Regions from separate parts of the Citrobacter telavivensis genome, predicted to be linked through region 1. Evidence: predicted binding sites of a transcription regulator. Region 1 holds the regulator's gene; each other region holds the start of a gene.
The links. Region 1 encodes Fur, which represses iron uptake genes when iron is present. Its sites were predicted from a motif close to ATAATAATGAGAACNACTATCAA; they were not measured.
Positions count from the first base shown of each region.

Region 2: a site for Fur is predicted at 6,849-6,871, ahead of sufA (Fe-S cluster assembly scaffold SufA). Genes of this name have one in related genera too.
Region 3: a site for Fur is predicted at 5,682-5,704, ahead of bfd (bacterioferritin-associated ferredoxin). Genes of this name have one in related genera too.

Region 1 is NZ_JBGUBF010000001.1:450,652-461,306, forward strand. It holds gene glnS (glutamine--tRNA ligase) at 1-434, shown strand, start outside; gene chiP (chitoporin ChiP) at 863-2,269, shown strand; gene ACERJC_RS02080 (ChiQ/YbfN family lipoprotein) at 2,319-2,651, shown strand; gene tcuC (tricarballylate/proton symporter TcuC) at 2,704-3,999, opposite strand; gene tcuB (tricarballylate utilization 4Fe-4S protein TcuB) at 4,053-5,192, opposite strand; gene tcuA (FAD-dependent tricarballylate dehydrogenase TcuA) at 5,179-6,582, opposite strand; gene tcuR (tricarballylate utilization LysR family transcriptional regulator TcuR) at 6,680-7,606, opposite strand; gene fur (ferric iron uptake transcriptional regulator) at 7,737-8,183, opposite strand; gene fldA (flavodoxin FldA) at 8,464-8,994, opposite strand; gene ybfE (LexA regulated protein) at 9,144-9,437, opposite strand; gene ybfF (esterase) at 9,566-10,339, opposite strand; gene seqA (replication initiation negative regulator SeqA) at 10,530-10,655, shown strand, end outside.
Region 2 is NZ_JBGUBF010000001.1:1,199,577-1,210,231, reverse strand. It holds gene lpp (murein lipoprotein Lpp) at 1-134, shown strand, start outside; gene ldtE (L,D-transpeptidase LdtE) at 203-1,198, opposite strand; gene sufE (cysteine desulfuration protein SufE) at 1,297-1,713, opposite strand; gene sufS (cysteine desulfurase SufS) at 1,726-2,946, opposite strand; gene sufD (Fe-S cluster assembly protein SufD) at 2,943-4,214, opposite strand; gene sufC (Fe-S cluster assembly ATPase SufC) at 4,189-4,935, opposite strand; gene sufB (Fe-S cluster assembly protein SufB) at 4,945-6,432, opposite strand; gene sufA (Fe-S cluster assembly scaffold SufA) at 6,441-6,809, opposite strand; gene ACERJC_RS05770 (LysR family transcriptional regulator) at 7,283-8,158, opposite strand; gene ACERJC_RS05765 (Vmh family MBL fold metallo-hydrolase) at 8,283-9,134, shown strand; gene ACERJC_RS05760 (YdiH family protein) at 9,206-9,394, opposite strand; gene menI (1,4-dihydroxy-2-naphthoyl-CoA hydrolase) at 9,495-9,905, opposite strand; gene ydiJ (D-2-hydroxyglutarate dehydrogenase YdiJ) at 9,902-10,655, opposite strand, start outside.
Region 3 is NZ_JBGUBF010000003.1:476,984-487,638, forward strand. It holds gene tusD (sulfurtransferase complex subunit TusD) at 1-369, shown strand, start outside; gene tusC (sulfurtransferase complex subunit TusC) at 369-728, shown strand; gene tusB (sulfurtransferase complex subunit TusB) at 736-1,023, shown strand; gene rpsL (30S ribosomal protein S12) at 1,149-1,523, shown strand; gene rpsG (30S ribosomal protein S7) at 1,620-2,090, shown strand; gene fusA (elongation factor G) at 2,187-4,301, shown strand; gene tuf (elongation factor Tu) at 4,372-5,556, shown strand; gene bfd (bacterioferritin-associated ferredoxin) at 5,739-5,933, shown strand; gene bfr (bacterioferritin) at 6,006-6,482, shown strand; gene ACERJC_RS16950 (prepilin peptidase) at 6,466-6,948, opposite strand; gene rpsJ (30S ribosomal protein S10) at 7,326-7,637, shown strand; gene rplC (50S ribosomal protein L3) at 7,670-8,299, shown strand; gene rplD (50S ribosomal protein L4) at 8,310-8,915, shown strand; gene rplW (50S ribosomal protein L23) at 8,912-9,214, shown strand; gene rplB (50S ribosomal protein L2) at 9,232-10,053, shown strand; gene rpsS (30S ribosomal protein S19) at 10,070-10,348, shown strand; gene rplV (50S ribosomal protein L22) at 10,363-10,655, shown strand, end outside.

The sequences.
Region 1 (10,655 bases):
GCCTGCGTAACGCCTACGTGGTGAAAGCAGAACGCGTGGAAAAAGATGCTGAAGGCAATATCACCACTATCTTCTGTACCTATGATGCGGATACGTTGAGCAAAGATCCGGCCGACGGACGTAAAGTGAAGGGCGTTATCCACTGGGTTAGCGCCGCACACGCGCTGCCGGTAGAGATCCGTCTCTACGATCGTCTGTTCAGCGTACCAAACCCGGGGGCTGCGGAAGACTTCCTGTCCGTGATGAACCCGGAATCACTGGTGATCAAACAGGGCTTTGCTGAGCCGTCGTTGAAAGCTGCGGTAGCAGGGAAAGCGTTCCAGTTTGAGCGCGAAGGTTACTTCTGCCTGGACAGCCGTTATGCCAGCGCAGAGAAACTGGTGTTTAACCGCACCGTTGGCCTGCGTGACACCTGGGCGAAAGTCGGCGAATAAGCCGTCGCAACGATCCTTTCAAACGCCGCACTCTGCGGCGTTTTTTTTCGCCGATAAATCTCACTTTGCGAAGCGAATTAATTCCCATTCAAAAAATGAAGCCATTAACAAACGCTTGTTTTCGCTAACTTATGTAATAAACCGCTTATGACAAGAAATAGCTTTCATCTTTCTGGAAAACATAGAAAATTTTTATATTTACTGTCATTTATTAACCAATGAATGAAATGTAACAGAAAGCGATGAAATATGTGCGGTTGCTCATACTCTTACATTCTCGTTACAGAAAGAGATTGATAATTCGCGTCGCGAAAAATAGTCTATCACTGTAGTCAGTGAGGTTTCTCTCACAGCTACTTTTAAATTTTTATTTTTTTCGCTGTTTTGCCTTTGGCAACAGCAATTTATACGTCAAAGAGGATTAACATATGCGTACGTTTAGTGGCAAACGTAGTGCGCTGGCGTTGGCTATCGCCGGTATCACAGCACTGTCGGGTCTGGTCGTTGTTCCGCAGGCACAGGCCGAAGGCTTTTTCGATGATTCAACCCTGACCGGCGGCATCTATTACTGGCAGCGTGAGCGCGACCGTAAAGATGTCACCGACGACGACAAATACAAAACTAACCTCTCTCACGCGACCTGGAACGCCAACCTGGATTTCCAGTCCGGCTATGCGGCGGATATGTTTGGTCTCGATGTGGCGGCGTTTACTGCCATTGAAATGGCGGAAAACGGCGACAGCGGACATCCAAACGAAATCGCTTTCTCGAAAAAGAACAAAGGCTATGACGAAGACTACTCCGGTGATAAGAGCGGAATTAGTTTGTATAAGGCCGCCGCGAAATTCAAATACGGTCCCGCCTGGGCACGTGCCGGTTATATTCAACCTACCGGTCAGACGCTGTTAGCGCCGCACTGGAGCTTTATGCCGGGTACCTATCAGGGTGCCGAAGCGGGCGCTAACTTTGACTACGGCGACGCGGGCGCACTGAGCTTCTCCTATATGTGGGCCAATGAATATAAAGCGCCGTGGCACACCGAAGTCGATAAATTCTACCAGGGCGATAAAAAGACCAAAGTCGATTATCTCCACTCTGTCGGTGCAAAATATGATTTCAAAAATGACCTGGTGCTGGAAGCGGCGTTTGGTCAGTCCGAAGGCTATGTCGATCAGTACTTCGCCAAAGCCAGCTACAAGTTCGATTTAGGTGGCAATCCGTTCTCCACCAGCTACCAGTTCTACGGGGCGCGTGACAAAGTCGATGACCGCAGCGCCAGCGACATTTATGACGGTACGGCCTGGCTGCAGGCGTTGACCTTCGGCTACAAGGTGGCGGAAGTTGTTGACCTGCGTCTGGAAGGGACCTGGGTTAAGGCCGATGGTCAGCAAGGGTTCTTCCTGCAACGTATGACACCGACCTATGCGTCATCCAACGGTCGTCTGGATATCTGGTGGGATAACCGTTCGGACTTCAACGCCAACGGTGAAAAAGCGGTCTTCTTCGGTGCAATGTATGACCTGAAGAACTGGAATCTGCCTGGCTGGGCGGTCGGGGCTTCTTATGTGTATGCCTGGGACGCGAAACCGTCTACCTGGCAGAGCAGCCCGGATGCGTACTACGACAAAAACCGTACTATCGAAGAGTCATCTTATAGCCTGGATGCGGTCTATACGCTGCAGGACGGTCGTGCGAAAGGCACCATGTTTAAACTGCACTTCACCGAATATGACAACCACTCCAACATCCCGAGCTGGGGTGGCGGTTATGGCAACATCTTCCAGGATGAGCGCGACGTGAAGTTCATCGTGATTGCGCCGTTCACCATCTTCTAATGCCAACAGCGGCAGGCCCTGCGCCTGCCGCACCGTTGAGGACCATGCTATGAAAAAACTGATACTCATCGCCGTGATGGCCTCGGGACTGGTGGCCTGCGCGCCGTCAACGGCCCCGAAAGAAGACAGCCGGTTGAAAGAGGCGTACAGCGCCTGTATCAATACGGCGCAGGGATCGCCAGAGAAAATCGAAGCCTGTCAGAGCGTGCTGAATGTGCTGAAAAAAGAGAAACAGCATCAGCAGTTTGCGAATCAGGAGAGTGTAAGGGTGCTGGATTACCAGCAGTGTATTCAGGCGACGCGCACCGGTAACGATCAGGCCGTGAAAGCCGATTGCGATAAGATCTGGCAGGAAATTCGCAGCAACAATACGGCGAAGTAAGCGTCAGAAACAACATAAAACGGGCGGAGAGATTTCTCCGCCCGTTTGCGTTTCAGAGCTTATTCTCTGCCGTCTGATAACCGCGGCTGAGACGGACAAACAGCATTGCGGTCGCGGCGAGTCCACAGAGCGCTGCGCACATGAGCCACCAACCCGGAGAACTCTTATCGCCGGTCAACTGGACCAGCGCCGTGGAAATAGCGGGCGTCAGGCCGCCGAAAATCGCCGTGGCGAGGCTAAAGGCCAGCGAAAACCCCACGGTTCGCACATAAACCGGCATCACTTCGGTCAGTGCGGCAACCATCGCGCCGTTGTACATGCCGAAGAAGAACGAGAACCAGAGCAGCACCAGCGTCATACGGGTGAAATCCGGGGCGGCGGTCAGCCAGTTCATTACCGGCCAGGTGGTGATCAGGGCGAGCAAAGTGATACCCATCAGCACCGGGCGACGCCCAATCCGGTCAGAGATGGCGCCGCCAATTGGCAGCCAGATGAAGTTAGAAATCCCCACCAGCATGGTGACTATCAGGCTGTCACGCGCGCTCAGGTTCAAAACGGCTCTCCCGTATGTAGGGGTATAAACGGTAATAAAATAAAAGGTCGTGGTCGTCATCGCCACCAGCAGGGTTCCTGCGGTGATGATGCGCCAGTTTTTAACGATGGTGGTAAAAATCTCCCGGGTGTCGGGGCGGTGCTTACGTTGTAAAAAGGCTTCAGTTTCCTGCAGTGAACGTCGAAGAACAAAAATCAGCGGAATAATCATACAACCAATAAAGAACGGGATTCGCCAACCCCATTCAGAGATCTCATCGTGCCCCAGCGTGACATTCAGGCCGTAGCCAATCAGCGCGGCGACAACGATCGCGACCTGTTGACTGGCCGATTGCCAACTGGTGTAAAAGCCTTTGTTGCCAGGCGTTGCAATTTCAGAAAGATAAACAGAGACGCCACCCAGTTCGACGCCGGCAGAGAATCCCTGTAACAAGCGCCCCAGCAGGACCAGCGCGGGGGCCAGCAGGCCGATGGTCTGATAACCCGGAACGAGGGCTATCAGCAGCGTGCCGCAGCCCATGATTGCAAGAGTGACCATCAGCCCTTTACGCCGGCCGATCCTGTCGATATATGCCCCCAGTATTACCGCCCCGATGGGACGCATTAAAAAGCCGGAGCCAAAAACAGCAAAAGTAAGCATGAGGCTGGCGAACTCACTTTCGGCAGGAAAAAACGTCTTTGCGATATAGGTGGCATAAAAACCAAACAGAAAAAAATCGAACTGTTCGAGAAAATTACCGCTGGTCACACGCAGTATTGCGCCGAACGTGCCGGCGCGCGATGGTTGTTGAGTCATTGAGGTTGCTCCACTGTCTTATCATAATATTTATAGAGGTAAGAGTTTGCGGGTTAGTCGCCTGCGACCCCCGCCTGTTTTCCGCGTCGCTTCTCAATCGCCCATTTGAGTAAAGATGCGCAGCGGTAAAATCCGTGGGCAAATTTTCCGTACGGAATGGTCAAAAAAAGTGCCATGACCACGCCAAGATGGATGGCAAGCAGGATCCCCATCCATGAGGTGTCTCTTCCCGCCAGCAAGCCCAGACCGGTCAGGCTGGTTAGTAGCAGCAGTAAAATAAATCCGCGATCCATTGGTTTCTGCCGCGCATCACCATGCAGTGGCGAACGCTTAAGGTTTAGCCACAGCAGGCCTGCCGGACCGACGACTAAACCGACGCCTCCGAGCGTGCCAAGCATGACCGGCACGCTAAAGAACGGGTAGGGGGCTTCCCATCCGGCAAAATAGTGGTAGCCGGTCGCCACCACGGTCGCGGCGAAACAGAGCATAAAGCCGTAGAAGGTGAAATGATGGAAACGACGGCGCATCAGCGTAAAGGCGTCGTCAGCGTCGTTGCAGCCTTTGCCATGTCCGCCGTCGAGGTATTTCAGCGTAAGCGCATTGTGCGAGGCTTCGGCAATTTCCGCCGGACGTGGCCCGACCGGCGATATCTCACGCCAGAAGCGGATCACGCCCGCCATCAATAAACCGATCGCCAGAACGAAAACGGAACCAAACATCCATGCCAGCAGGTTGTGCGGGAAGATTTGGTAGAAATCACCGGCCAGCGGTGGGTGGCGCAGCGATCCTTTCAGCCCCATCGCGAGGAGTAAAAAGAGGATCAGACTAAAGACCAGCGCCAGCGTCACGGTGACGCCTGCCCGGCGATACAGTGCGCCAAAGGCCGCAGGCCGTGCGTAATGTTGATAGGTCTCCAGGCGTACTTCCGCCATCGCTTTCGGCACGTTGAGAGCAAACTCATGCGGCGGGGCATACTGGCAGGCATGTAAGCAGGCGCCACAGTTATGACACAGGTTAGCAAGATAGTTGATGTCGGCTTTGCCGAATTCCAGTCGTTGAGTCATTGCCGGAAACACGGCGCAAAACCCTTCGCAATAGCGGCAGGCGTTACAAACCTGCATCACCCGCTCGACTTCCGCCTCCGGCTCGGTGAGAATTTTGGCTTCAATAATCAATTTTTCAAGCTGCTTCATGGCGCGCCTCCTTACGTGCCGCCCGTGCGGCTTCTTTCCCTGCGATCCGCCCGAACGTGGTGCCGATGGACATGCCGACACCGGCGGTATAACCCTTGCCCAGCACGTTGCCTGCCATCATCTCACCGGCAACGAACAGGTTACGGCTGGGGGCTCCAGCGAAGTGGACCGCAGCGTGTGCATTCACTTTCAGTCCCAGATAGGTAAAGGTGATCCCCGGACGCAGGGCATAGCCGTAGTAGGGGGGGGTATCGATAGGCCGCGCCCAGTGGGTTTTGGGTGGCGTCAGGTCCTGCGTCGCGCAGTTATCCAGCGTTGTGTGATCAAACTGGCCCGGTTGACAGGCCTGGTTGTACTGTTCCACGGTATGGGTAAAGCGTTCGGTATCCAGCCCCAGCTGGCGGGCCAGTTCACCCAGCGTGTTGGCCTGCGCGCCCGGGAAAACCGGCGGCATAAAGTGGCCGATCGCTTTGCTATCGATAATGGAGTAGCCAATCTGGCCGGGCTGGTGGGCAACCAGACGCCCCCAGATGGCATACCGTTTCGGCCAGAAATCTTCGCCTTCATCGTAAAAGCGCTCCGCGTCCCGATTGACCACCACGCCAAGCGAGACGCAATCCACGCGGGTACAAATGCCGCCATCATACAGCGGGGCTCGGGCATCAATGGCAACACAGTGGGACTGGGACGGATCGCCGATGATGTCAGCCCCGGCATCGATCATAAATCTGAGCAAGACGCCCTGATTAAAGCGGGTGCCACGAATGAGGAAGTTATCGGCCGGCCATTCGCCACGCGCGTTTTCCCCCCAGGCCTCGCGCAGCCATTCGCGGTTGGATTCAAACCCGCCAGCGGCGAGGACGCAGGCTTTGGCCTCAATGCGCTCGTTCCCTGCCAGGGCGGCGACGAATTCACCGTTGCGCAATTCAAGCGCCTGTACCGGCGAGTTGTAGCGAATCTGAACCCCCAGCTTTTCTGCGCTGCGGTAATAGGCGTTCACGAGGGCTTTACCGCCGCCCATGAAGAAGGCATTGGTACGCGCCACGTGCAGTGCGCCAGAGAGTGGAGGCTGAAAGTTAACACCGTGCTGGCGCATCCAGTCACGACACTGCGATGAGGTGCGGATCACCAGACGCGCCAGCGCTTCATCGGTGTTGCCTTCCGTGACACGCCAGAGATCCTGCCAGAATTCCTCTTCGGGATAACTCTCGACCAGCACATCCTGTGGCGCATCGTGCATGCATCGTAAATTGCGCGTATGTTGAGAATTGCCGCCGCGCCATTCCCGTGGCGCAGCCTCTAACAGCAACACGGAGGCTCCTGCCTCGCGAGCGGTTAAGGCGGCACATAACGCGGCATTACCGCCGCCAATCACCAGTACATCCACCATCGTATACTCCATTATCATTTAACTATTTGTTAAATTTGTAATTGAAATGTATACGTACGGGTTGTATGGGCGCTATGACGAAAAGCTAAAGACCTGTTTAGTGAGCGTAAAGGGTTGCACCCGGCCAACAGCCGGTTTCAACAAGTTCACGCATGACTTTTGTGAGCATCACGCGGGCGGCGAGCCCGGCGGGGGTGAGTTCATCGTCAGACAGGCTGACCAGAAAATTGGGGCGGCTAAGTACAGGATTGTGGACACCGATCACTCTTAGCGCGTCTCTCTCAAGGTGCGAAATGGCAGCTCCGGGTTGCAGCGTGGCACCGAGTCCGCTGCGAACGGCGTGCATCAGTAACGTCAGGCCGTCAATTTCCGTGGCGATATCAACCTTTAGTCCGTGTTCCTGACAGATGGCCTCCAGTCGGCCGCGCAGTCCGTGACCGAGGCTTGGCATGATCAGGGGAATATTCGCCAGTTGAGCAGGGGTTATGGTGTCATCCGGAATATCCGCCAGCAGCTCGTGCGTGCCAATCAGAAAAAGCCGCTCTTCGAGAACCGGCCTGGCGCTCCAGCGCAGGATCTTCTCTTTTTGAAAAACGACGGCCAGATCAATCTGACGGGTGTTGATCATCCGTTCCAGATTGCCCGAGAGGCTTTCCACCACATGCAAGCGTACGTCGGCGTAATGTTCCCGCATAGCATGAATAAACGGCATTCCCAGGACAGAGGCCGTGCTGGGGGCCATGCCGACGCTGACATGTCCGGACAGACGCGCATCGCGCGCGGCCAGAATGGCGTCATCAGCGTGACGCAGCGCCAGTTGCGCCTGTGAGTAAAAGGCCAGACCGGCGTTGGTTGGCGTTACGCCACGCGAGGTTCGCTGCAATAGACGAATCGCAAGTTCGTTTTCCAGTCGTGTCATCTGCTGGCTGAGCGCGGAAACGCCGATGTCGAGATCGAGCGCCGCGCTGCCCATACTCCCGGTTTCCACAATACGGACAAAATAACGTAGCTGGCGAAGTTCCATTTCGATTCTCCGGACAAGGCAGGGTGAGATTTTACATTAAAGCAACATGCTGTCAGAAGAAAGCGCGGCGTGGGGAATGGCACGCATAAAAAAAGCCAACCGGCAGGTTGGCTTTTCAGAATAATACAAATTATTTCGCGTCGTGCGCGTGTTCGTCTTCGCGACAATCGCCTTCAGCACAGTGGCCGTACAGATAAAGGCTATGATTCGTCAGACGAATGCCATGCTTCGCCGCGATCTCACGCTGACGCGCTTCAATAGAATCATCACTGAATTCGATCACTTTGCCGCAATCGAGGCAAATAAGGTGATCGTGATGATGCTGCTGGGTCAACTCGAAAACGGATTTACCGCCTTCAAAATTGTGGCGGGTAACGATCCCGGCGTCGTCAAACTGGTTCAGCACGCGATACACGGTCGCCAGACCAATTTCTTCACCCATGTCGATCAGTCGTTTATATAAATCTTCCGCACTGACGTGATGGTTTTCCGGTTCCTGAAGAACTTCCAGGATCTTTAAACGAGGAAGCGTTACTTTCAGGCCAGCCTTCTTTAATGCGGTATTGTTGTCAGTCATGCGGAATCTGTCCTGTTGCTAAACGATTCACTTCATACAAGAAGTGACAGAAATTGCACTCGAGATAATGCGTTTCATTATAGGACTGCCGTGTCTAAATGAAAACCGCAAGCCTCTGGCAAATGTTAATAAATAGTCGGTATTGCCTGGAAATGAGAGCGCCACCTAAAAACTCCCGCACATTGTACAGGGATGGGCAAGAAAGTTACAAATTTGTAGCAATTATTTTGATTGGTTCTGTCTATTGATGCGGCGCAAACATTGTCTGCGCCGCCGTACATCAGGCGTTAATGATGTCGTCGAGGTGCAGTTCTTCAGAAATCTGCTTCACCCATTTTTCCACGCGCTCGGCGGTCAGTTCCGGCTGACGGTCTTCGTCAATCGCCAGACCGACAAAATGGTCGTCATCCGCCAGACCTTTGGACGCTTCAAAATGATAGCCTGCGGTCGGCCAGTGACCCACGATGGTTGCGCCGCGCGGCTCAATGATATCGCGGATTGTGCCTAACGCGTCGCAGAAGTATTCAGCATAGTCTTCCTGATCGCCGCAGCCAAACAGCGCAACCAGTTTGCCGTTAAAATCAATGTCTTCGAGGGTCGGGAAGAAGTCGTCCCAGTCGCACTGCGCTTCACCGTAGTACCAGGTTGGGATACCAAGCAGCAGAATGTCATAGCCTTCGAGATCTTCCTTGCTGCTTTTTGCAATGTCATGCACATCGGCAACGTCTTTACCAAGCTGTTTTTGAATCATTTTTGCGATATTTTCGGTATTCCCGGTGTCGCTGCCGAAAAAGATGCCAGTGATTGCCATGAGTAAAGTAACCTCTTGAAACTTATTGAAATGGTGGTGGCGAGTTGCCCACAGATAACGGCAATCATAGCAGAACAGTCAGGTATGCGGAAATAGCAAACGCATACGAGTGCACTCCATGCTACACGAAAGTGGGGAATGAGGGGATTTCAGGCGAGATCCTGGCCGCGTAGCGCCGCCAGTTGGGCCATCAGTATCTCTTCAATCAGTTCACTGCGGCTCATCTCCCGGGATTCCGCCAGCTCATTTAGCGCGTCAACGGCTTCCGCGTTGAGCTTGAGCTCGACACGCTTAAGACCACGAACTTTGTCGCGTTTTAGCTGATTACGCTTGTTAATGCGCAGTTGTTCATCGCGCGAAAGCGGATTGGTTTTCGGTCGTCCCGGGCGACGCTCGTGCGCGAACAGATCTAGTGTCGTACGGTCCGTTTGTTCTTTGGCCATGATTTTGGTGACTTCGGGGAAACAATCAGCCAGGCCTCTGCCCGGATGGATAGCGCGCCATCATACATCAGCGGATGAGGCGCGCCAACGTTCGTACGTGTAATCGCGCACGGACGCTGAGTTTTTAATCAGTTAGCCGTCTCGTTGAGATAACGACGGATGGCGCGCAGCACCGCCTCCGGCTTTTCGGCATGCACCCAATGACCCGCCCCGGCAATCACATGCGCACGCGCCTGTGGGAACTGGGCCAGTAAATCGGCGCGATACGCCTCGGTGACATAAGGGGAGTTGCCGCCGGGGATAAACAGCGCCGGATGATCCCAGGCCGGAATCGTCTCCCAGCCGACGATATGCGGGTATTGTTCCCACAGCACCGGCACGTTAAAACGCCACTCGCCGTCAACATATGATTTCAGCAAAAACTGAATCACGCCTTCTTCATTAAGATATTCGCGCATGACCGCAGCCGCCTGCTGGCGGGTCTTTGCCTTTGATGCCGTCACCGCGTTGATGGCAGCGAAAATTTCGTCGTGGCGGCGGACAGGGTAGTCCACCGGGGCGATATCTATTGCCACTAAACGATCGATGCGTTCCGGGGCCAGCGCGCTGAGCGCCATTACCGCTTTACCGCCCATCGAGTGACCAATAAAGGTGGCTTTTTCGATGTGTTGTGCCTCCAGCGTATCCAGCAGATCCTGTGCCATCGCCGGGTAGTTCATCACCGGGTCGCGAGGAGAGAGACCGTGGTTACGCATATCGACCTGGATGATGTCATGGTCGTTCACCAGGTCTCGTGCGAGCACGCCCAGGTTGTCCAGACTACCAAATAAACCGTGAACCAGTACGATGGGAGAATTATTGTGCAGGTTTTGTGCGGATTGCGCTCGGATATTCAATTTCATGGCAAAGTTCTTTTTTTCGCTCTGTCGGGTTAGGGTATTATGTTGACCATTCTGCCACTGGGCTGCAACCACTTCGGTTTTCTCCGAGTTTTTTGTTCAGCCAGGTTTGACGCTATTCGCCGTTGGGATTTGCCCCTATACTCCCAACGATTTGTATTTCAGATCAGATAAGACACCGCACTGGATTAAGATGAAAACGATTGAAGTTGATGATGAACTCTATAGCTATATTGCCAGCCACACGAAGCATATCGGCGAGAGCGCATCCGAGATTTTACGGCGTATGTTGAAGTTTTCCGCCGCATCACAGCCCGTC
Region 2 (10,655 bases), 750 kb from region 1:
AGACTCTGAACGCTAAAGTTGACCAGCTGAGCAACGACGTGAACGCAATGCGTTCCGACGTTCAGGCTGCTAAAGACGACGCAGCTCGCGCTAACCAGCGTCTGGACAACCAGGCTACTAAATACCGTAAGTAATAGTACCTGTGTAATAGAAATGGCGCACATTGTGCGCCATTTTTTTTGCCTCTCGTTTTAGCTTCCCACTACTGCGTCTGCATCTCTTCCTGTACTGAACCGTTCTGCGCTGACTGAACAGTCGGTGTTGCCACAACGGCTGGCGTTTGCCCGGCGGACACGGCCACCGGATATCCCGCCCGGCGATACAGCGCTTTCTCTACCAGACCGTCATCCACCTCTTTCGTCGCCTTAAACTGGCTGAACCCGGCTGGCAGCACATACGGCATCGTCTGCACGTTTTGCTCTTCTTCCGGCGACAGCGGTCGATGAACCTCAACGTAGCGCAGGCCGTTCGGCTCTACGGAATATTTCACCGGCTCGTTAATCACTTTCACCGGCGTTCCTGGTCTGACCTGAGAGAACAGCGCTTTGATGTCCGGGGCGTTCATCCGGATACACCCGGAACTGACGCGCAGACCGACGCTGTCAGGCTGGCTGGTGCCATGAATGAGATACTCGCCATTACCGTGCGCCAGACGCAGTGCAAAGAGCCCCAGCGGGTTATTGGGTCCAGCGGGGACCACCGGCGGTAACGTAACGCCACGCTCCAGAGAGCGCTTACGAATACCTGCTGTCGGCGTCCAGGTGGGATTTGGGATTTTCTGCCCAACGCGGGTTTCCATCACCGGCGTTTCCAGTCCCTGCAAGCCGATACCGATCGGATACACCTGGACGATATTTTCTCCAGGCGGATAGTAATACAACCGCAGTTCAGCCAGATTGACAATAATACCTTCACGCGGCGCATCGGGCAGCAGAAGCTGTGACGGGATCGTGACCAGCGTGCCCGGCTTTGGCACAGGAGCAATGGTATTATTCGCCTCCAGAATGAGCATGGCGGCAGTATCAAAACGACGGGCAATCGCCTGAAGGTTTTTATCGCCTTCCTGCACCGTGTACGTTTGATTCTGCCCAACAAGACGACTGCCTGCTGGCGGTAAGGGATAATCTACCGCCCAGGCGGCCGGTAAGGCGCTGTAAGCGCCGATAAGCATTAGAGTAATAAGAGACGCGCGTTTCATACCCAACCTCCTGTATTCACTGGCATGGCCAGAATGCTGATAATCCTGTAAGACAGCCTGGCTGCCTTACCTAACAGGATGAAAGCTGTCTATTGAGTTTAGCTAAGAGTTGCTGCTTTGGTACGGATCGCGCGAATCATCGCTTCCAGACCCTGTGAACGAGACGGGGTGAGATGCTGCGCGAGCGCCATTTGTTCAAACCACGGTCGCACATCAAAATTCACGATATCCTGAGCCGTCATCTGGTGATACAGAATGAAGACGACCGCAATCAGTCCTTTCACAATGGCAGCATCACTGTCGCCCTGCAGTTCAATAACGCCTTGCGCATTCTGGCGCATCACTATCCAGACCTGACTCTGACATCCCTGAATCGTATTTTCAGGGCAGCGATCCGCGGCGGATATCTCCGGCAGTCGCTGTCCCAGTTCAATGATGTACAGATACTTCTCTTCCCAATTAGCGCAACGCTGAAAATTACGCAACAATTTTTCTTTATCCGGCAGCGCGGCCATAGTGCCTCCCTGTTATCCCAGTAAGCGATGAATACGTTGCAACCCCGTCACCAGGCGATCCACTTCTTCATGGGTGTTATACATTGCCAGCGACGCCCGACACATGGCCGGCACCTGATAAAACGCCATCAGCGGCATTGCGCAGTGGTGTCCGGTCCGCACGGCGATCCCGTAATTATCGAGAAAGCTGCCGACGTCATAAGCGTGATGTTTCCCGAGATTAAAGGCAATCACGCCAAGCCGGTCAGTCGGACCATACAGCGTGAGATCCGGCACCGTCGTCAGTTGCTCCAGCGCATAGTGCATCAGGTTCTGTTCGTACTCACCAATCGCCTCCAGCCCCAGCGCTGAAACATATTCCAGCGCCGCACCAAAACCGATAATCCCGCCGGTATTCGGCGTCCCCGCTTCGAAGCGCCACGGCGCTTTCGTCCAGGTGGTGCCCTGCGTCAGGCTGACAGTGGCGATCATCGACCCTCCCCCTTCCCACGGCGGCATCTGTTGCAACACCGCCTCTTTGACGTAGAGCACGCCAATACCGGTCGGACCATACAGCTTGTGGCCCGAGAAGACGTAAAAATCACAGTCCAGCGCCTGAACGTCTACCGGGTGGTGCATCACCGCCTGCGCACCGTCCACCAGCACCTTCGCACCATGCTGATGCGCCAGCGCGGTCATTTCGGCGATCGGGTTTTCAGTGCCCAGCACGTTTGAGACGTGAGTGATCGCCAGCAGTCGGGTTTTCTCATCAAACAGAGTGGGCAGGACTTCCTGTTGCAATGTACCGTCGGGGTTCAGCGGGATCACCCGCAGTTCGGCCCCCACGCGCGCGCACAGCATCTGCCACGGCACAATGTTGGCATGGTGCTCCATCTCACTGATGATGATGTTGTCGCCCGCATGCACGTTCTCTGGCCCCCAACTGTTGGCGACCAGGTTAATGCCCTCCGTCGTACCACGCACAAACACCAGTTCTTCCGCCGAGCGCGCGTTAATAAACAGCGATGCCAGCTTACGCACGTTTTCCATTTTTTCGGTCGCCTGGGCGCTGAGGGTGTGGATCCCCCGATGCACCGCCGCATAGCCGTGACGATAAAACTCGGCTTCTGCGTCAATCACCTGCGCCGGTTTTTGTGCGCTGGCGGCACTGTCAAGATACGCCAGCGGCAGGCCGTTCACTTCACGCGTGAGGATGGGGAAATCCGCACGCACCTTGTCGATGGGAAATGTCATGCTACGCCTCCCGGCAGACGCTGGCCTATCCGCGACAGCACCTGGTGTTTCAGCGCCTCGTCGCTCAACGCTTCCGTCAGTTCTGCGGCAAAGGCATAAAGGATCATCTGCTGCGCATCCCGCTGAGCTATCCCGCGCGAACGCAGGTAGAACATCTGCTCATCGTCAATGCGCCCTATCGTCGCTCCGTGGCTGCACTTCACGTCATCGGCGTAAATCTCCAGTTGCGGTTTGGTATCCACCTCCGCGAGCTTTCCGAGCAGCAGGTTGTTGTTCGTCATCTGCCCGTCCGTTTTGATCGCGTGTTGGGCAACGTTAATCAGCCCGTTAAACACCGCACGGCCCTTATCGCTGACGATCGTTTTATGCAGTTGTCGGCTGTTGCAGTAGCCTTTGTTGTGCTCAAGCCAGGTGCGGGTATCACAGACCTCATTTTTCACCGGCATCGCCAGGCTGTTGATCCTGAGCGTCGTGTTCTCTCCGTTCAGTTGAGTACTGGTGTTATGACGCAGCACCGCATCGCCAAGCAGAAAACTGTGGCTGTGGGCCGAGGCATCCGCCGCCAGCAAAATATCGTTATGAGCAAAGTGATGGCTGAGCGGATTTTCAAACGCCAGCTTGATGTGACGCAGGTGCGCGTTTGCCGCCACGTTCATGGTCAGGCGCGCGCCGGTGAAATGTCGGGCATCGTTCAGACTGACGTAATGTTCGATGATCGTCGCCTCCGCGCCTTCCGCCAGCTCAAGGTGATGGCGATAGTGCGCCGTGTTTACTTCCTCAGCGGATACGCCCTGGGTGATGTGCATCAGCACCAGCGGTTTTACCGGGCGCTGATTACGCTTAACGCGGATATGCGTCACGCTACGCGCCAGGCCTTCAGTGAGATGCAAGAACACCTCCGGCTGTACCGCCGTCGGCAGGGTCTGGCGTTCATCGTTGATCGCCACCTCAAAGCCGCTGTTTTCCCAGTTGTCGCTAAGCGTCGGGCTGAACTGACCGTCAACAAACACCAGCCGCAGCGCCTCAACGTTGAGCGCTAACGCATCGCGCTGCGCCGGGGTAACATCGGCGTTGCGACTGACGAACAGGCTGTTGGTAAGGCCTTCCAGCGGCGTATATTTCCAGTTCTCATGCTTGCGCGTCGGCAGCCCCAGGCGCAGAACCTGCTGGAGATGCTGTTGCGCCTGCTGTGAGCGCGTCTCGCCCTGCGCTTCAAACAGATGATGCCATTGTTGCAGCGCATTACTGCTGTTCGGTAAGCCAGCCATATCCCTGCTCCTCCAGTTGTTTGACCAGCGTGAAATCGCCAGACTTCACAATCCGCCCCTGATACAGGACGTGGACAAAATCAGGTTTGATATAGTCAAGAATACGCTGATAGTGGGTGACAATAATGAACGAGCGCTTACCGTCACGCAGTGAGTTGACGCCATCGGCAACCACTTTCAAGGCATCAATATCCAGCCCGGAATCCGACTCATCGAGAATACACAGTTCCGGCTCCAGCACCGCCATTTGCAGAATGTCATTACGCTTCTTCTCGCCACCGGAAAAACCGACGTTCACCGAGCGGGTTAGCAGATCTTCCGGCATCTTCAACAGCGCGATTTTCTCTTCCATCAGATCCTGAAAATCGAAGCGATCCAGCGATTCCTGTCCGCGATAAGTGCGCACCGCATTGAGCGCCGTTTGCAGGAAAAACTGATTGCTGACGCCAGGGATTTCCACCGGATACTGGAAGGCCATAAAGATGCCTTCACCCGCTCTCTCTTCCGGCGCCAGGTCGAGCAGGTCTTTCCCTTTAAACATCACCGACCCGCCGGTGACTTCGTAATCTTCACGCCCTGCCAGCGTCGCAGAGAGCGTACTTTTCCCGGAGCCGTTTGGTCCCATAATGGCATGCACTTCTCCCGGACGAACCTCGAGGCTCAACCCACGCAGGATCGCTTTCTCTTCCACACTGACCTGTAAATCTTTAATCGTTAACATGTTGCTTCCTTAACCGACGCTGTGTTCAAGGCTAATGGCTAATAATTTTTGCGCTTCAACGGCGAACTCCAGCGGCAACTCCGAAAAAACGTCCTTACAGAAGCCGTTGACGATCATCGAGATCGCATCCTCTTCGCTGATGCCGCGCTGCAGGCAATAGAACAGCTGATCTTCACCAATCCGCGAGGTGGTCGCTTCATGCTCCAGCTGCGCGCTGTTGTTCCGGCATTCGACATACGGGAAGGTATGCGCCCCGCAGTCGGCGCCAATCAGCATTGAGTCGCACTGGGTGAAGTTACGGGCATTGGTGGCCGTCGGCATAATTTTGACCAGACCACGATAGCTGTTCTGGCTGTGTCCGGCAGAGATCCCCTTTGAGATAATGGTCGACCGGGTGTTCTTGCCAATGTGGATCATCTTGGTGCCGGTATCCGCCTGCTGATGTCCGCTGGTCAGCGCCACCGAATAAAATTCACCGATGGAGTTGTCGCCACGCAGAATGCAGCTTGGGTATTTCCAGGTAATTGCCGATCCGGTCTCCGACTGGGTCCACGACATTTTGCTGTTCTCACCCTCGCACAGCGCGCGTTTGGTGACGAAGTTCAGAATACCGCCGGTGTTGTTATCGCCAGGGAACCAGTTCTGAACGGTGGAGTATTTCACCTCGGCGTCTTTGTGGATGATCACTTCCACTACCGCCGCGTGAAGCTGATAGCTGTCGCGCACCGGTGCTGAACAGCCTTCGATATAGCTCACATAGCTGCCTTCATCCGCTACCAGGATCGTGCGCTCAAACTGCCCGGTCTTCTCGGCGTTAATGCGAAAGTAGGTGGAAAGCTCCATCGGACAGCGCACGCCTTTCGGCACATAAATAAAGGTGCCATCAGAAGCGACCGCCGCATTTAGCGCGGCGAAGAAGTTATCGTTGCCGGGTACGACGGTGCCAAGATACTGTTTCACCAGTTCGGGATGATCGTGAATCGCTTCGCCGAACGAGCAGAATATGATCCCCTGCTCCGCCAGTTTTTCACGATAGGTGGTGGCAACAGAGACAGAGTCAAAGATGGCGTCAACTGCCACCTCACGGCCTTCGCGCACCGGTACACCGAGCTGTTCAAAGGCAGCCTCCACCTCTTTACTGAGGAAAGCATTCGCCCCGGTTTGCTGTACCGCTCCCGGTTCCGACACGCAGGTCTCATCACAATTCCCGCACGAGGGCGCGGAATAGTAGCTGTAGTCCTGATAATTCAGCTTCTCATAGTGCGCCTTTAACCAGTGCGGCTCCTGCATGTCGACCCAGGCCCTGTACGCATTGAGGCGAAACTCCAGCATCCACTCAGGTTCATTACGTTTGGCCGAAATGGCGCGTACCACCTCTTCGTTGATCCCTTTCGCCAGCTCATCCGTTTGCAGTTGGGTAAAGAAACCCTCCTTGTAATTCAGAGGGCCGCCGGTCCAGGTTTTGACATCGTCAGTTGCTTCAGTATTACGAGACATAGTACCGCCTATACCCCAAAGCTTTCGCCACAGCCGCATTCGTTCTGGGCCTTCGGGTTATGAAATTTGAATAACTGGTTTAATCCTTCGCGGACGTAATCCACTTCCGTGCCGTCGATGAATGGCATCGCCTGCAGCGGGACGTAGAGCTTCGCGCCCTCAACCTCGAACAGCAGATCGTCTTTCTCCGGCTCGCTGACGGTATCCAGCACATAGCCAAAACCGGCGCATCCCGTCTGCTTAACGCCCAGGCGCACGCCCAGCATGCCAGGCTGCTTTGCGACCAGTTCGCGAATATGCGCTGCTGCCGCAGGGGTGAGCGTCAATCCGCGCCAGGCGAAATCGTCCGGATTAAATGTTCCTGAATGCAATTCCATAGGGTTACCTCGCATAATGAGCCATCAGGCTATAACACCATGTTAGTGATAACGATTCTCACTTCAACCCCTCAACAGCAGGGGCATTCTGGCGTTTCACCCTTTTTGACCACTTTTATTAAGCATAGACCCTGCCGCGCGGGTTAAGAGGAATGGATGAATTTGTTCAATGCATTGATTGATAATGACTTTAACGTTCATCATCGACCTGGCAGGTCAAAACAGTAAAGATGTATAGAAAATGACTATTTCAGGGATAGGAATAACATGAGGAGGGTGAAAGCACAGAAAAACAAAACCCTTAAGGTTGTCAGTAACAGCCTTAAGGGTTCCGGCCCCATCCGGCGCTTATCTCCGGCACTCACGATGGCTTAGCTCTTGAAGGGGCGATAAGAATAGTCTCATATTGCCGAAGGTCATTTTTAACACAAATTGCTATCCCGCACTTTTTTGTGGCGGATCAATTCCATGCGTTACGACATCGTTGCCTGGATTGCCTCCAGAAACAGCCGAAGCCCAACGGGCTGATGCTCACGGGAAAGATACAGACCGTACACGGCAAGGCGTCGGGGTTGCAGCATCGGCAGCAGGCGTACCAGTTGCCCCTGCGCGAGTCCTTCACGCGCTTCCTTTTCCGGCACCAGCGCGATCCCCATGCCTGCCAGCGCAGATTCGCACAGCAGAGACGAGATCCCGGCGCTCAGATTTCCCTTTATCGCCACCGAGGCCGCCTCGCCCCGTTCGTCGAGAAAATGCCACGATTTCCCAGCAAACCCACTGTAATACAGGCAGTTATGCTGAGCGAGATCCTCCAGCGTCTGCGGGATGCCGTGCTGGCGCAAATACGCCTCTGACGCACACAGAACCGATTCGCAGTCGCCGAGTCGGCGGGCAATCGTACCTGGCTCGGGGTTATCGGTAATACGAATCGCGACATCAATGCGTTCACCGACCAGACTGACCGGCTGATTGTTTATCTCAACTTCAATGCGCAATTCTGGATACCGTGCTAAAAAACCTGGTAGCACCGGCGCGAGAATGTGCATTGCCGTAAAGTGCGCACACGCGACGCGCAGCGTTCCGGAGGGAATCTCTGTCGCCGACGCCGCACCAATCGCCTGCGACAGCTGCGCCAGCGTTCTCGTCTTCACCAGCGCCTCTTCTCCGGCTGGCGTAATCGTCAGCCTGCGCGATGAACGATGAATCAACCGCGCGCCTGCCCATTTCTCCATCTCATCAAGATAACGGCTCACCATCGGTCGGGAGAGTCCCAGTGCCCGCGCCGCCGCACTCAGGCTGCCTAAATCGCAGATATGATTGAATACCGTCGCCGCCATGACTCTGTCCATTGCTACCCCATCCGATCGTTTTATGAAACTCAGCATGTTCTGATACAGGAATTCTAACAGATCCAAATTTCCTTAAAATACAGGCCACACCCAGAACAATTTCATCTGCATAAGGTTATCCCTCATGAAAAGTAAACTGCTGACCCTGTTGTTGCCTGCTGTCGCCTCTCCACTGTTTGCCGCACCGCTGCAACTTGACGTCTATAACCCACAGGAAAACGCCATCTTCCCTGTTTCTTCAACGCTGGTATCCGGCCCGACGGAAGCCATATTGTTTGATGCGCAGTTCAGCACTAAAGACGGGGCAAAACTGGTGGAGATGATTAAATCCCGTGGCAAAACGCTGAAAGCCATCGTGATTACCTCCGGCGATCCAGATTTCTATTTTGGCCTGGAGCCGATTGTGAAAGCTTTTCCTGACGCGAAGGTACTGGCGACACCATCGGTCGTTGAGCATATTCGTGCCACCAAAGAGGCTAAGCTGCAGTACTGGGGACCACAGATGAAGGATGGCGCGCCAACGGCGCCGATCGTTCCGCAGACCACCGCTGAAACGCGTTTTAGCGTAGATGGTGAAACGCTGGAATTGCGTCATCCTAATGATTACGCGGCGTATGTCTGGGTACCGGCTAACCGGGCGATCCTCGGCGGCACGGGCGTGGCGGCAGGCATTCATGTCTGGACGGCTGACACCCAGACGCCGGAGCAACGCGCATCATGGCGTAATATCCTGACTGAAATGCACAGCCTACAACCAAAGCAGGTCATTCCCGGTCATTACCTTGGTGAGCGCCCTGCTGGCGATGGCGCTATCCGCTTCACGCAGGATTACCTGCAATCGTTTGAACAGGCGCTGGCGTCGAAACAAGGTTCGGCCTGGGTCATTAAGACGATGAACGCCGCGTGGCCGGGACTGGCAGATGAAAGCTCGCTGGAATTGAGCGCGAAAGTGAATTCGGGCGAGATGACGTGGTAGCACCGCTGCGTAAGGACCAAAAAAAAACCCGACTCAGGTGTCGGGTTCTCTTTACGCTGACAATCACAGAATCAATGAACGCCAAGGCGCCAGGCAAAATAGATCTCTTCTTTTAACTCGGTGGAAGAGAGCGTCAGTAAATCGGTAAATTCGAGCTCAAGTTGTTTTAGTTTTTTAAGGTATTGGGCTGGAGAGAGCTCTGTTTTATCACGACGTAAAAACTCAATTGCCAGTTGGGCCGGGTCTAGTTGGCTAGTCATATCATCCTCGCTTATGGTCAAAACCTGCACAGTATATCACCTTTTGCTGCGCAGATTATGACCAAAAGCAATAGTGATCACACTTTTTCCGGTGACAACGTCACACAACGGCCGTTGTCAACCGCGAGGTACAGCACAGTCGCTGCTGCTCATCGTAGATGTCAATCTGCCAGACCTGATGTCGGGAGCCGGTATGAATTGCCTTACAGACTCCCTTTACGCGCCCTTCCCGCGCGGAGCGAACGTGATTAGCATTGACCTCCAGCCCCACCACTTTTTGCTCGCCCTGAGTACACAGGTAACCCGCAACCGAACCGATGCTTTCAGCGAGCACAACAGAGGCTCCGCCGTGTAGCAGGCCAAACGGCTGCTTCGTGCGCCCGTCAACGGGCATTGACGCTTCAAGCGTATCGTCGCCGATATGCTCAAAGCGAATATCCAGCAGGCCAACCATATTGCCTTCGCCCATCGCATTGAGGGCGTCGAGGGTCACTTCACGTTTCCAGATCATCCAATAATCTCCAGTAATGCCTGCACAGGATGGCGCACGTCAGTGCCTTCGACGCGTTTCACCTGGCTGCGGCAGGAATATCCCGTCGCGAGGCAACGACTACGCGGCAGTCGCTCCATCGCCTGGTGCCACGACAACTCGTAGATACCCAGCGAACTCGCATGGTTCTTCGCCTCATGACCGTAAGTACCGGCCATACCGCAACACCCCACGCTGACATTTTCCAGCTTCGCGCCAAAGCGGGCAAAAATTGACGCCCATTGCGCCGGCGCGCCGGGCAGCGCGGTCACTTCGGTACAGTGGCCGAAGAAATACCAGGATTCACCGCTAACGTCGCGCGGTTCGTGCGAGGCCAGCGCCGTTGCCAGCCACTCATTAGCGAGTTGGACATGGAAATCGCCGCGCTGTTCGCCTAGCGCCAACTTGTACTCATCGCGATAACAGAGCACCAGCGCCGGATCGACGCCGACCATCGGCATGCCCAGTGTTGCCACGCGGTTCAAAAAATCAGAGGTCTTTTTGGCGGTCTTCGCAAAACGCGTCAGGAATCCTTTGATGTGCTGTGCTTTACCGTTTGGCGAGAACGGCAGAAGAACCGGCTGCATCCCCAGTTTTTCGACCAGACGGACGAAATCCGCCACGACCTGCGCGTCGTAATAGCTGGTAAACGGATCCTGCACCACCAGCACCGTATTGGCTTTCTGCGCATCCGTGAGCGCTTCAAGCTGTTCCAGCGTCATGTTCGCCGAG
Region 3 (10,655 bases), on a different contig from region 1:
GTTACCGGTCCGGCATATGGTACCCAGCAGGCGAGCAGCGCACTGCAGTTTGCTCAGGCGCTGATTGAAGAAGGCCATACGTTAAGCAGCGTCTTTTTCTATCGGGAAGGCGTGTATAACGCCAACCAACTGACCTCTCCGGCCAGTGATGAATTTGATCTGGTCCGGGCCTGGCAACAAATGAATACACAGCATGGCGTTGAACTGAACATCTGTGTGGCGGCGGCACTGCGTCGCGGTGTGGTTGATGAAACTGAAGCGGGCAGGCTGGGGCTGGCGTCTGCCAATCTGCAGCCGGGTTTTACCCTCAGCGGACTGGGCGCGCTGGCGCAAGCCTCACTGACCTGCGATCGCGTGGTACAGTTCTGATGAAACGTATTGCCTTTGTCTTTTCCACCATGCCGCACGGGAGTGCATCGGGTCGCGAAGGGCTGGACGCGCTGCTGGCCACCTCGGCATTAACCGAAGAGATCGGCGTCTTCTTTATTGGTGATGGCGTTTTTCAGATCCTGCAGGGACAAAAACCGGATGTCATTCTGGCCCGCGACTATATTGCGACCTTCAAACTGCTGGGACTGTACGATATCAAACAGTGCTGGTTATGTGCCGCCTCGCTGCGCGAGAGGGGACTCGGGGAAGGCGTAAGTTTTGTCGTTGATGCGACACCGCTGGAGCCAGAAGCGCTGCGTCGCGAACTGGGCAACTACGATGTCATCCTGAGGTTTTGAGGTTCTCATGCTGCATACTTTACACCGCTCCGCGTGGCACTCTGATTTCTCTGCTATTCAGCGCCTGATCGCAGAAGGCGATGAACTTTTATTGCTCCAGGATGGCGTCGTCGTCGCAGTAGAAGGCAGCCGCTTCCTTGAAAGCCTGCAAAATACCCCCATAACTGTTTACGCACTGAAAGAAGACATTGAAGCTCGCGGTTTGGGTGGTCAAATTTCAGACAGTGTCGTCAGGGTTGACTATACTGACTTCGTCAGACTTACGGTTAAGCACGCCAGCCAGATGGCCTGGTGATTGTGTGATCGTTGTATATTTCTTGACACCTTTTCGACACCGCCCTAAAATTCGGCGTCCTCATATTGTATGAGGTCGTTTTATTACGTGTTTACGAAGCAAAAGCTAAAACCAGGAGCTATTTAATGGCAACAGTTAACCAGCTGGTACGCAAACCACGCGCTCGCAAAGTTGCAAAAAGCAACGTGCCTGCGCTGGAAGCATGCCCGCAAAAACGTGGTGTATGTACTCGTGTATATACTACCACTCCTAAAAAACCGAACTCCGCACTGCGTAAAGTATGCCGTGTTCGTCTGACTAACGGTTTCGAAGTGACTTCCTACATCGGTGGTGAAGGTCACAACCTGCAGGAGCACTCCGTGATCCTGATCCGTGGCGGTCGTGTTAAAGACCTCCCGGGTGTTCGTTACCACACCGTACGCGGTGCGCTTGACTGCTCTGGCGTTAAAGACCGTAAGCAAGCTCGCTCCAAGTATGGCGTGAAGCGTCCTAAGGCTTAATGGTTCTCCGTTAAGTAAGGCCAAACGTTTTAACTTAAATGTCAAACTAAACTCGTAGAGTTTTGGACAATCCTGAATTAACAACGGAGTATTTCCATGCCACGTCGTCGCGTCATTGGTCAGCGTAAAATTCTGCCGGATCCGAAGTTCGGATCAGAACTGCTGGCTAAATTTGTAAATATCCTGATGGTAGATGGTAAAAAATCTACTGCCGAAACAATCGTATACAGCGCGCTGGAGACCCTGGCTCAGCGCTCTGGTAAATCTGAACTGGAAGCTTTCGAAGTAGCTCTCGAAAACGTGCGCCCGACTGTCGAAGTTAAGTCTCGCCGCGTTGGTGGTTCTACTTATCAGGTACCAGTTGAAGTCCGTCCGGTTCGTCGTAATGCCCTGGCAATGCGTTGGATCGTTGAAGCTGCTCGTAAACGCGGTGATAAATCCATGGCTCTGCGCCTGGCGAACGAACTTTCTGATGCTGCAGACAACAAAGGTACTGCAGTTAAGAAACGTGAAGACGTTCACCGTATGGCAGAAGCCAACAAGGCGTTCGCACACTACCGTTGGTAATCCCTTCGGAGTTTTAGTCACCAGGCGGGCGCTTCCAGTAAGCAGCCCGCTTTGGGCTACTTAAATTGAACGCCTAAAAGATAAACGAGGAATCAAATGGCTCGTACAACACCCATCGCACGCTACCGTAACATCGGTATCAGTGCGCACATCGACGCCGGTAAAACCACTACTACCGAACGTATTCTGTTCTACACCGGTGTAAACCATAAAATCGGTGAAGTTCATGACGGCGCGGCCACCATGGACTGGATGGAGCAGGAGCAGGAACGTGGTATTACTATCACTTCCGCAGCGACTACTGCATTCTGGTCTGGTATGGCTAAGCAGTATGAACCGCATCGTGTAAACATCATCGACACCCCGGGGCACGTTGACTTCACAATCGAAGTAGAACGTTCCATGCGTGTTCTTGATGGTGCGGTAATGGTTTACTGCGCAGTTGGTGGTGTTCAGCCGCAGTCTGAAACCGTATGGCGTCAGGCAAACAAATATAAAGTTCCGCGCATTGCGTTCGTTAACAAAATGGACCGTATGGGTGCGAACTTCCTGAAAGTTGTTGGTCAGATCAAAACCCGTCTGGGCGCGAACCCTGTTCCGCTGCAGCTGGCAATTGGCGCTGAAGAAGCGTTCACCGGTGTTGTTGACCTGGTGAAAATGAAAGCCATCAACTGGAACGAAGCAGATGCAGGCGTTACCTTCACTTATGAAGATATCCCGGCTGACATGCAGGAACTGGCTGAAGAATGGCACCAGAACCTGATCGAGTCCGCTGCGGAAGCTTCTGAAGAGCTGATGGAGAAATACCTGGGTGGTGAAGAACTGACTGAAGAAGAGATCAAAAAAGCTCTGCGTCAGCGCGTTCTGAACAACGAAATCATCCTGGTAACCTGTGGTTCTGCATTTAAGAACAAAGGTGTTCAGGCGATGCTGGATGCGGTAATTGATTACCTGCCATCCCCGGTTGACGTACCTGCGATCAACGGTATCCTGGACGACGGTAAAGATACGCCTGCTGAGCGTCACGCTAGCGACGAAGAGCCTTTCTCTGCACTGGCATTCAAAATCGCTACCGACCCGTTCGTGGGTAACCTGACCTTCTTCCGTGTGTACTCCGGTGTGGTTAACTCTGGTGATACCGTACTGAACTCCGTGAAATCTGCACGTGAGCGTTTCGGCCGTATCGTTCAGATGCACGCTAACAAACGTGAAGAGATCAAAGAAGTTCGCGCGGGCGACATCGCTGCTGCGATCGGTCTGAAAGACGTAACCACTGGTGACACCCTGTGTGACCCGGATGCGCCGATCATTCTGGAGCGTATGGAATTCCCTGAGCCGGTAATTTCCATCGCCGTAGAACCGAAAACCAAAGCTGACCAGGAAAAAATGGGTCTGGCTCTGGGTCGTCTGGCTAAAGAAGACCCGTCATTCCGCGTATGGACTGACGAAGAATCTAACCAGACCATTATCGCCGGTATGGGTGAACTGCACCTCGACATCATCGTTGACCGTATGAAGCGTGAATTCAACGTTGAAGCGAACGTCGGTAAACCTCAGGTTGCTTACCGCGAAGCGATTCGTGCGAAAGTTACCGATATCGAAGGTAAACACGCCAAGCAGTCTGGTGGTCGCGGTCAGTATGGTCATGTTGTTATCGACATGTACCCACTGGAGCCGGGTTCTAACCCGAAAGGCTACGAGTTCGTCAACGACATTAAAGGTGGTGTAATCCCTGGCGAATACATCCCGGCCGTTGATAAAGGTATCCAGGAGCAGCTGAAAGCCGGCCCGCTGGCAGGTTACCCGGTTGTTGATATGGGTGTTCGTCTGCACTTCGGTTCTTACCATGACGTTGACTCCTCTGAACTGGCGTTTAAACTGGCTGCGTCTATTGCCTTTAAAGAAGGCTTTAAGAAAGCTAAACCAGTTCTGCTTGAGCCAATCATGAAGGTTGAGGTAGAAACGCCGGAAGAAAACACCGGTGATGTTATCGGTGACTTGAGCCGTCGTCGCGGTATGCTGCGCGGTCAGGAATCCGAAGTCACTGGCGTTAAGATCCACGCTGAAGTTCCGCTGTCTGAAATGTTCGGATATGCAACTCAGCTGCGTTCTCTGACCAAAGGTCGCGCATCGTACACTATGGAATTCCTGAAGTATGATGATGCACCGAACAACGTTGCTCAGGCCGTAATCGAAGCCCGTGGTAAATAATCCACAGGATTAAAACCTAAGTCCCGTGCTCTCTCCACAAGGGGAGAGCGCTATAGTAAGGAATATAGCCGTGTCTAAAGAAAAATTTGAACGTACAAAACCGCACGTTAACGTCGGCACCATCGGCCACGTTGACCACGGTAAAACTACCCTGACTGCTGCCATCACTACCGTACTGGCTAAAACCTACGGCGGTGCTGCTCGCGCATTCGATCAGATCGATAACGCGCCGGAAGAAAAAGCTCGTGGTATCACCATCAACACCTCTCACGTTGAATATGACACCCCGACTCGCCACTACGCGCACGTAGACTGCCCGGGCCACGCCGACTATGTTAAAAACATGATCACCGGTGCTGCGCAGATGGACGGCGCGATCCTGGTTGTTGCTGCGACTGACGGCCCGATGCCGCAGACTCGTGAGCACATCCTGCTGGGTCGTCAGGTAGGCGTTCCGTACATCATCGTGTTCCTGAACAAATGCGACATGGTTGATGACGAAGAGCTGCTGGAACTGGTAGAGATGGAAGTTCGTGAACTGCTGTCTCAGTACGATTTCCCGGGCGACGACACGCCGATCGTTCGTGGTTCTGCTCTGAAAGCGCTGGAAGGCGAAGCAGAGTGGGAAGCGAAAATCATCGAACTGGCTGGCTTCCTGGATTCTTACATCCCGGAACCAGAGCGTGCGATTGACAAGCCGTTCCTGCTGCCGATCGAAGACGTATTCTCCATCTCCGGTCGTGGTACCGTTGTTACCGGTCGTGTAGAGCGCGGTATCATCAAAGTTGGCGAAGAAGTTGAAATCGTTGGTATCAAAGAGACTGCCAAGTCTACCTGTACTGGCGTTGAAATGTTCCGCAAACTGCTGGACGAAGGCCGTGCGGGTGAGAACGTAGGTGTTCTGCTGCGTGGTATCAAACGTGAAGAAATCGAACGTGGTCAGGTACTGGCTAAGCCGGGTACCATCAAGCCGCACACAATGTTCGAATCTGAAGTGTACATTCTGTCCAAAGACGAAGGCGGCCGTCATACTCCGTTCTTCAAAGGCTACCGTCCGCAGTTCTACTTCCGTACCACTGACGTGACTGGCACCATCGAACTGCCGGAAGGCGTAGAGATGGTAATGCCGGGCGACAACATCAAAATGGTTGTTACCCTGATCCACCCGATCGCGATGGACGACGGTCTGCGTTTCGCAATCCGTGAAGGCGGCCGTACTGTTGGTGCGGGCGTTGTTGCTAAAGTAATGAGCTAATTATTTACTGATTAGTTCTGCACTTAAAAAGGGCGCTTCGGCGCCCTTTTTTGCTGCCTGTGATTTGGTTGTCACATTTACTCGCAATTTTTACTTCGCTCCCGTTGCGTAGAGAGAATTGTGCTATTGTAATCATAACTATTCTCATTTACACTTTGCACAGAAATTGAACGGGAGCGATCATGTACGTTTGTTTGTGTAATGGTGTAAGTGATAAAAAAATTCGCCAGGCGGTACGTCAGTTTCATCCTCAATCCTTCCAACAGTTACGCAAGTTTATACCTGTGGGAAATCAATGCGGTAAATGCGTTCGGGCAGCACGCGAAGTGATGCAGGATGAGTTAATGCAAATGCCAGAATTTAAAGAGATCGCCTGAGTCACACTCTTTTTTTTGACATCCCTGTAGCCCCATCTATGCTCTGGAGAGTGGAAGCGGAGGGACTATAAAATGAAAGGTGATGTTAAAATCATAAATTATCTCAATAAACTATTGGGAAATGAGCTTGTCGCGATCAACCAGTATTTTCTCCATGCACGTATGTTCAAAAATTGGGGACTTACCCGCCTCAATGACGTCGAGTACCATGAATCCATCGATGAGATGAAACACGCGGATAAATATATTGAGCGTATTTTGTTCCTGGAAGGGATCCCGAACCTGCAGGATCTCGGTAAGTTGGGGATTGGCGAAGATGTTGAAGAGATGCTGCAGTCCGATCTCAGATTAGAGCTCGAAGGGGCGAAAAACTTACGTGAAGCGATCGCCTATGCTGATACCGTTCATGATTATGTCAGCCGGGATATGATGATCGAAATCCTTGCGGATGAAGAAGGGCATATCGACTGGCTGGAGACTGAACTGGATCTCATCTCGAAAATTGGCCTGCAAAATTATCTGCAGTCGCAAATTAAAGTGACCAGTTAATCGCTTCAGAAGTGAAACGGTAACATCCGGTGATGAAACCCGCTGCCGCCAGAAATGGCCCAAAAGGCAGCGGGTTTTTTAATACCGACTTTCCATGAATTATCCCCAATGCTGCGATACCAGAACACGCTAACAGCGCCGCCCAAAAGACCAAAAATGGTAATGACATCCACCCATGCCAGGCACCCAGCGCGGCAAGGAATTTCACATCACCATAGCCGAGTCCTTCTCTCTTACGAACCAACCGATAGCTCCAGTAGATAAAGGCAAAACTGGCGTAGCCTGCAATGGCACCCCATACGGCATCTGCAAGTTGTGCCGGGATGATGCACAGGTGAAAGAGGAGTCCGCCCCACAACAATGGGCAGGTAAACCGGTCCGGCAGTTGTCCGCTGCGCACATCGCAGAAACTAAGAGACAAAGACAATGCGGTATATAGCAGCAGAAAGGGCAGGGCAGCGACCATCAGGTATCCTCCATCAATCCTGTCGCTACTTTAAAGAAGGCTAATGAGGGAGCAAGGTACTATTATGAGTATTGCGAGCGACTTTCCTGCTCAATTGCCGCGTTTCATTCACTACATAAAAGCCTGGAACCCTACTCGCATTACGGACGAAGTGATTAATATCTACGCGACACTTGCTTCAGTCTGATATTTACGTATAATGCGCGGGCTTGTCTTAATCGACGGCAGGTTCGATCTGAACCTCAGGTAGCCGATTTGGCTATCTAACAATGCTCCCAATCGGGGGGCTACGTAAGAACGGTTACACTCTCCCATCAATCGTAATGGGTCTGAGGAGTAATCATTTTCGTTTATAAAATAATTGGAGCTCTGGTCTCATGCAGAACCAAAGAATCCGTATCCGCCTTAAAGCGTTTGATCATCGTCTGATCGATCAATCAACCGCGGAAATCGTCGAGACTGCTAAGCGCACTGGTGCGCAAGTCCGTGGTCCGATCCCGCTGCCGACCCGCAAAGAGCGCTTCACCGTTCTGATCTCTCCGCACGTTAACAAAGACGCGCGCGATCAGTACGAAATCCGCACTCACAAGCGTCTGGTTGACATCGTTGAGCCAACCGAGAAAACCGTTGATGCTCTGATGCGTCTGGACCTGGCTGCCGGTGTAGACGTGCAGATCAGCCTGGGTTAATCAGGTCATCGAGCGATTGAGAGGTTGATACAATGATTGGTTTAGTCGGTAAAAAAGTGGGTATGACCCGCATCTTCACTGAAGATGGCGTCTCTATCCCAGTAACCGTAATCGAAGTTGAAGCAAACCGTGTTACTCAGGTTAAAGACCTGGCTAACGATGGCTATCGTGCTGTTCAGGTTACCACCGGTGCTAAAAAAGCTAACCGTGTAACCAAGCCGGAAGCTGGCCATTTCGCTAAAGCTGGCGTTGAAGCTGGCCGCGGCCTGTGGGAGTTCCGTCTGGCTGAAGGTGAAGAATTCACCGTTGGTCAGAGCATCAGCGTAGAACTGTTTGCTGAAGTTAAAAAAGTTGACGTAACTGGCACCTCTAAAGGTAAAGGTTTCGCTGGTACCGTTAAGCGCTGGAACTTCCGTACCCAGGACGCGACTCACGGTAACTCCTTGTCTCACCGCGTTCCGGGTTCTATCGGTCAGAACCAGACTCCGGGCAAAGTGTTCAAAGGCAAGAAGATGGCAGGTCAGCTGGGTAACGAACGTGTAACCGTTCAGAGCCTGGACGTAGTACGTGTTGACGCTGAGCGCAACCTGCTGCTGGTTAAAGGTGCTGTCCCGGGTGCTACCGGTAGCGACCTGATCGTTAAACCAGCTGTGAAGGCGTAAGGGGATAGCAATGGAATTAGTATTGAAAGACGCGCAGAGCGCGCTGACTGTTTCCGAAACTACCTTCGGTCGTGATTTCAACGAAGCGCTGGTTCACCAGGTTGTTGTTGCTTATGCAGCTGGTGCTCGTCAGGGTACTCGTGCTCAGAAGACTCGTGCTGAAGTAACTGGTTCCGGCAAAAAGCCGTGGCGCCAGAAAGGTACCGGCCGTGCGCGTTCAGGTTCTATCAAGAGCCCGATCTGGCGTTCCGGTGGCGTGACCTTCGCTGCTCGCCCGCAGGACCACAGTCAAAAAGTTAACAAGAAGATGTACCGCGGCGCGCTGAAAAGCATTCTGTCCGAACTGGTACGTCAGGATCGTCTGATCGTTGTCGAGAAGTTCTCTGTTGAAGCGCCTAAAACTAAGCTGCTGGCACAGAAACTGAAAGACATGGCTCTGGAAGATGTGTTGATCATCACCGGTGAGCTGGACGAAAATCTGTTCCTCGCAGCACGTAACCTGCACAAGGTTGACGTTCGCGATGCAACGGGTATCGACCCGGTTAGCCTGATCGCCTTCGACAAAGTCGTAATGACTGCTGATGCTGTTAAGCAAGTTGAGGAGATGCTGGCATGATTCGTGAAGAACGTCTGCTGAAGGTGCTGCGTGCACCGCACGTTTCTGAAAAAGCGTCTACTGCGATGGAAAAAACTAACACCATCGTTCTCAAAGTTGCTAAAGACGCGACCAAAGCAGAGATCAAAGCTGCTGTGCAGAAACTGTTTGAAGTCGAAGTCGAAGTCGTTAACACCCTGGTAGTTAAAGGGAAAGTTAAACGTCACGGACAGCGTATCGGTCGTCGTAGCGACTGGAAAAAAGCTTACGTCACCCTGAAAGAAGGCCAGAATCTGGACTTCGTTGGCGGCGCTGAGTAAGTCGGAGGAGTAATACAATGGCAGTTGTTAAATGTAAACCGACATCTCCGGGTCGTCGCCACGTCGTTAAAGTGGTTAACCCTGAGCTGCACAAGGGCAAACCTTTTGCTCCGTTGCTGGAAAAAAACAGCAAATCCGGTGGTCGTAACAACAATGGCCGTATCACCACTCGTCATATCGGTGGTGGCCACAAGCAGGCGTACCGTATTGTTGACTTCAAACGCAACAAAGATGGTATCCCGGCAGTTGTTGAACGTCTTGAGTACGATCCGAACCGTTCCGCGAACATCGCGCTGGTTCTGTACAAAGACGGTGAGCGCCGTTACATCCTGGCCCCTAAAGGCCTGAAAGCTGGCGACCAGATCCAATCTGGCGTTGATGCTGCAATCAAACCAGGCAACACCCTGCCGATGCGCAATATCCCGGTTGGTTCTACCGTTCATAACGTAGAAATGAAACCAGGAAAAGGCGGTCAGCTGGCACGTTCCGCTGGTACTTACGTTCAGATCGTTGCTCGTGATGGTGCTTATGTCACCCTGCGTCTGCGTTCTGGTGAAATGCGTAAAGTCGAAGCAGACTGCCGTGCAACTCTGGGCGAAGTTGGCAATGCTGAGCATATGCTGCGCGTTCTGGGTAAAGCAGGTGCTGCACGCTGGCGTGGTGTTCGTCCGACCGTTCGCGGTACCGCGATGAACCCAGTCGACCACCCACATGGTGGTGGTGAAGGTCGTAACTTTGGTAAGCACCCGGTAACTCCGTGGGGCGTTCAGACCAAAGGTAAGAAGACCCGCAGCAACAAGCGTACTGATAAATTCATCGTACGTCGCCGTAGCAAATAATTTTAGAGGATAAGCCATGCCACGTTCTCTCAAGAAAGGTCCTTTTATTGACCTGCACTTGCTGAAGAAGGTAGAGAAAGCGGTGGAAAGCGGAGACAAGAAGCCCCTGCGCACTTGGTCCCGTCGTTCAACGATCTTTCCTAACATGATCGGTTTGACCATCGCTGTCCATAATGGTCGTCAGCACGTTCCAGTATTCGTAACCGATGAAATGGTCGGTCACAAACTGGGTGAATTCGCACCGACTCGTACTTATCGCGGCCACGCTGCTGATAAAAAAGCGAAGAAGAAATAAGGTAGGAGGAAGAGATGGAAACTATCGCTAAACATCGCCATGCTCGTTCTTCTGCTCAGAAGGTTCGCCTTGTTGCTGACCTGATTCGCGGTAAGAAAGTGTCGCAGGCTCTGGATATTCTGACCTACACCAATAAGAAAGCGGCTGTACTGGTCAAGAAGGTACTGGAATCTGCCATTGCTAACGCTGAACACAACGATGGCGCTGACATTGACGATCTGAAAGTTACGAAAATTTTCGTAGACGAAGGCCCGAGCATGAAGCGCATTATGCCGCGTGCAAAAGGTCGTGCAGATCGCATCCTGAA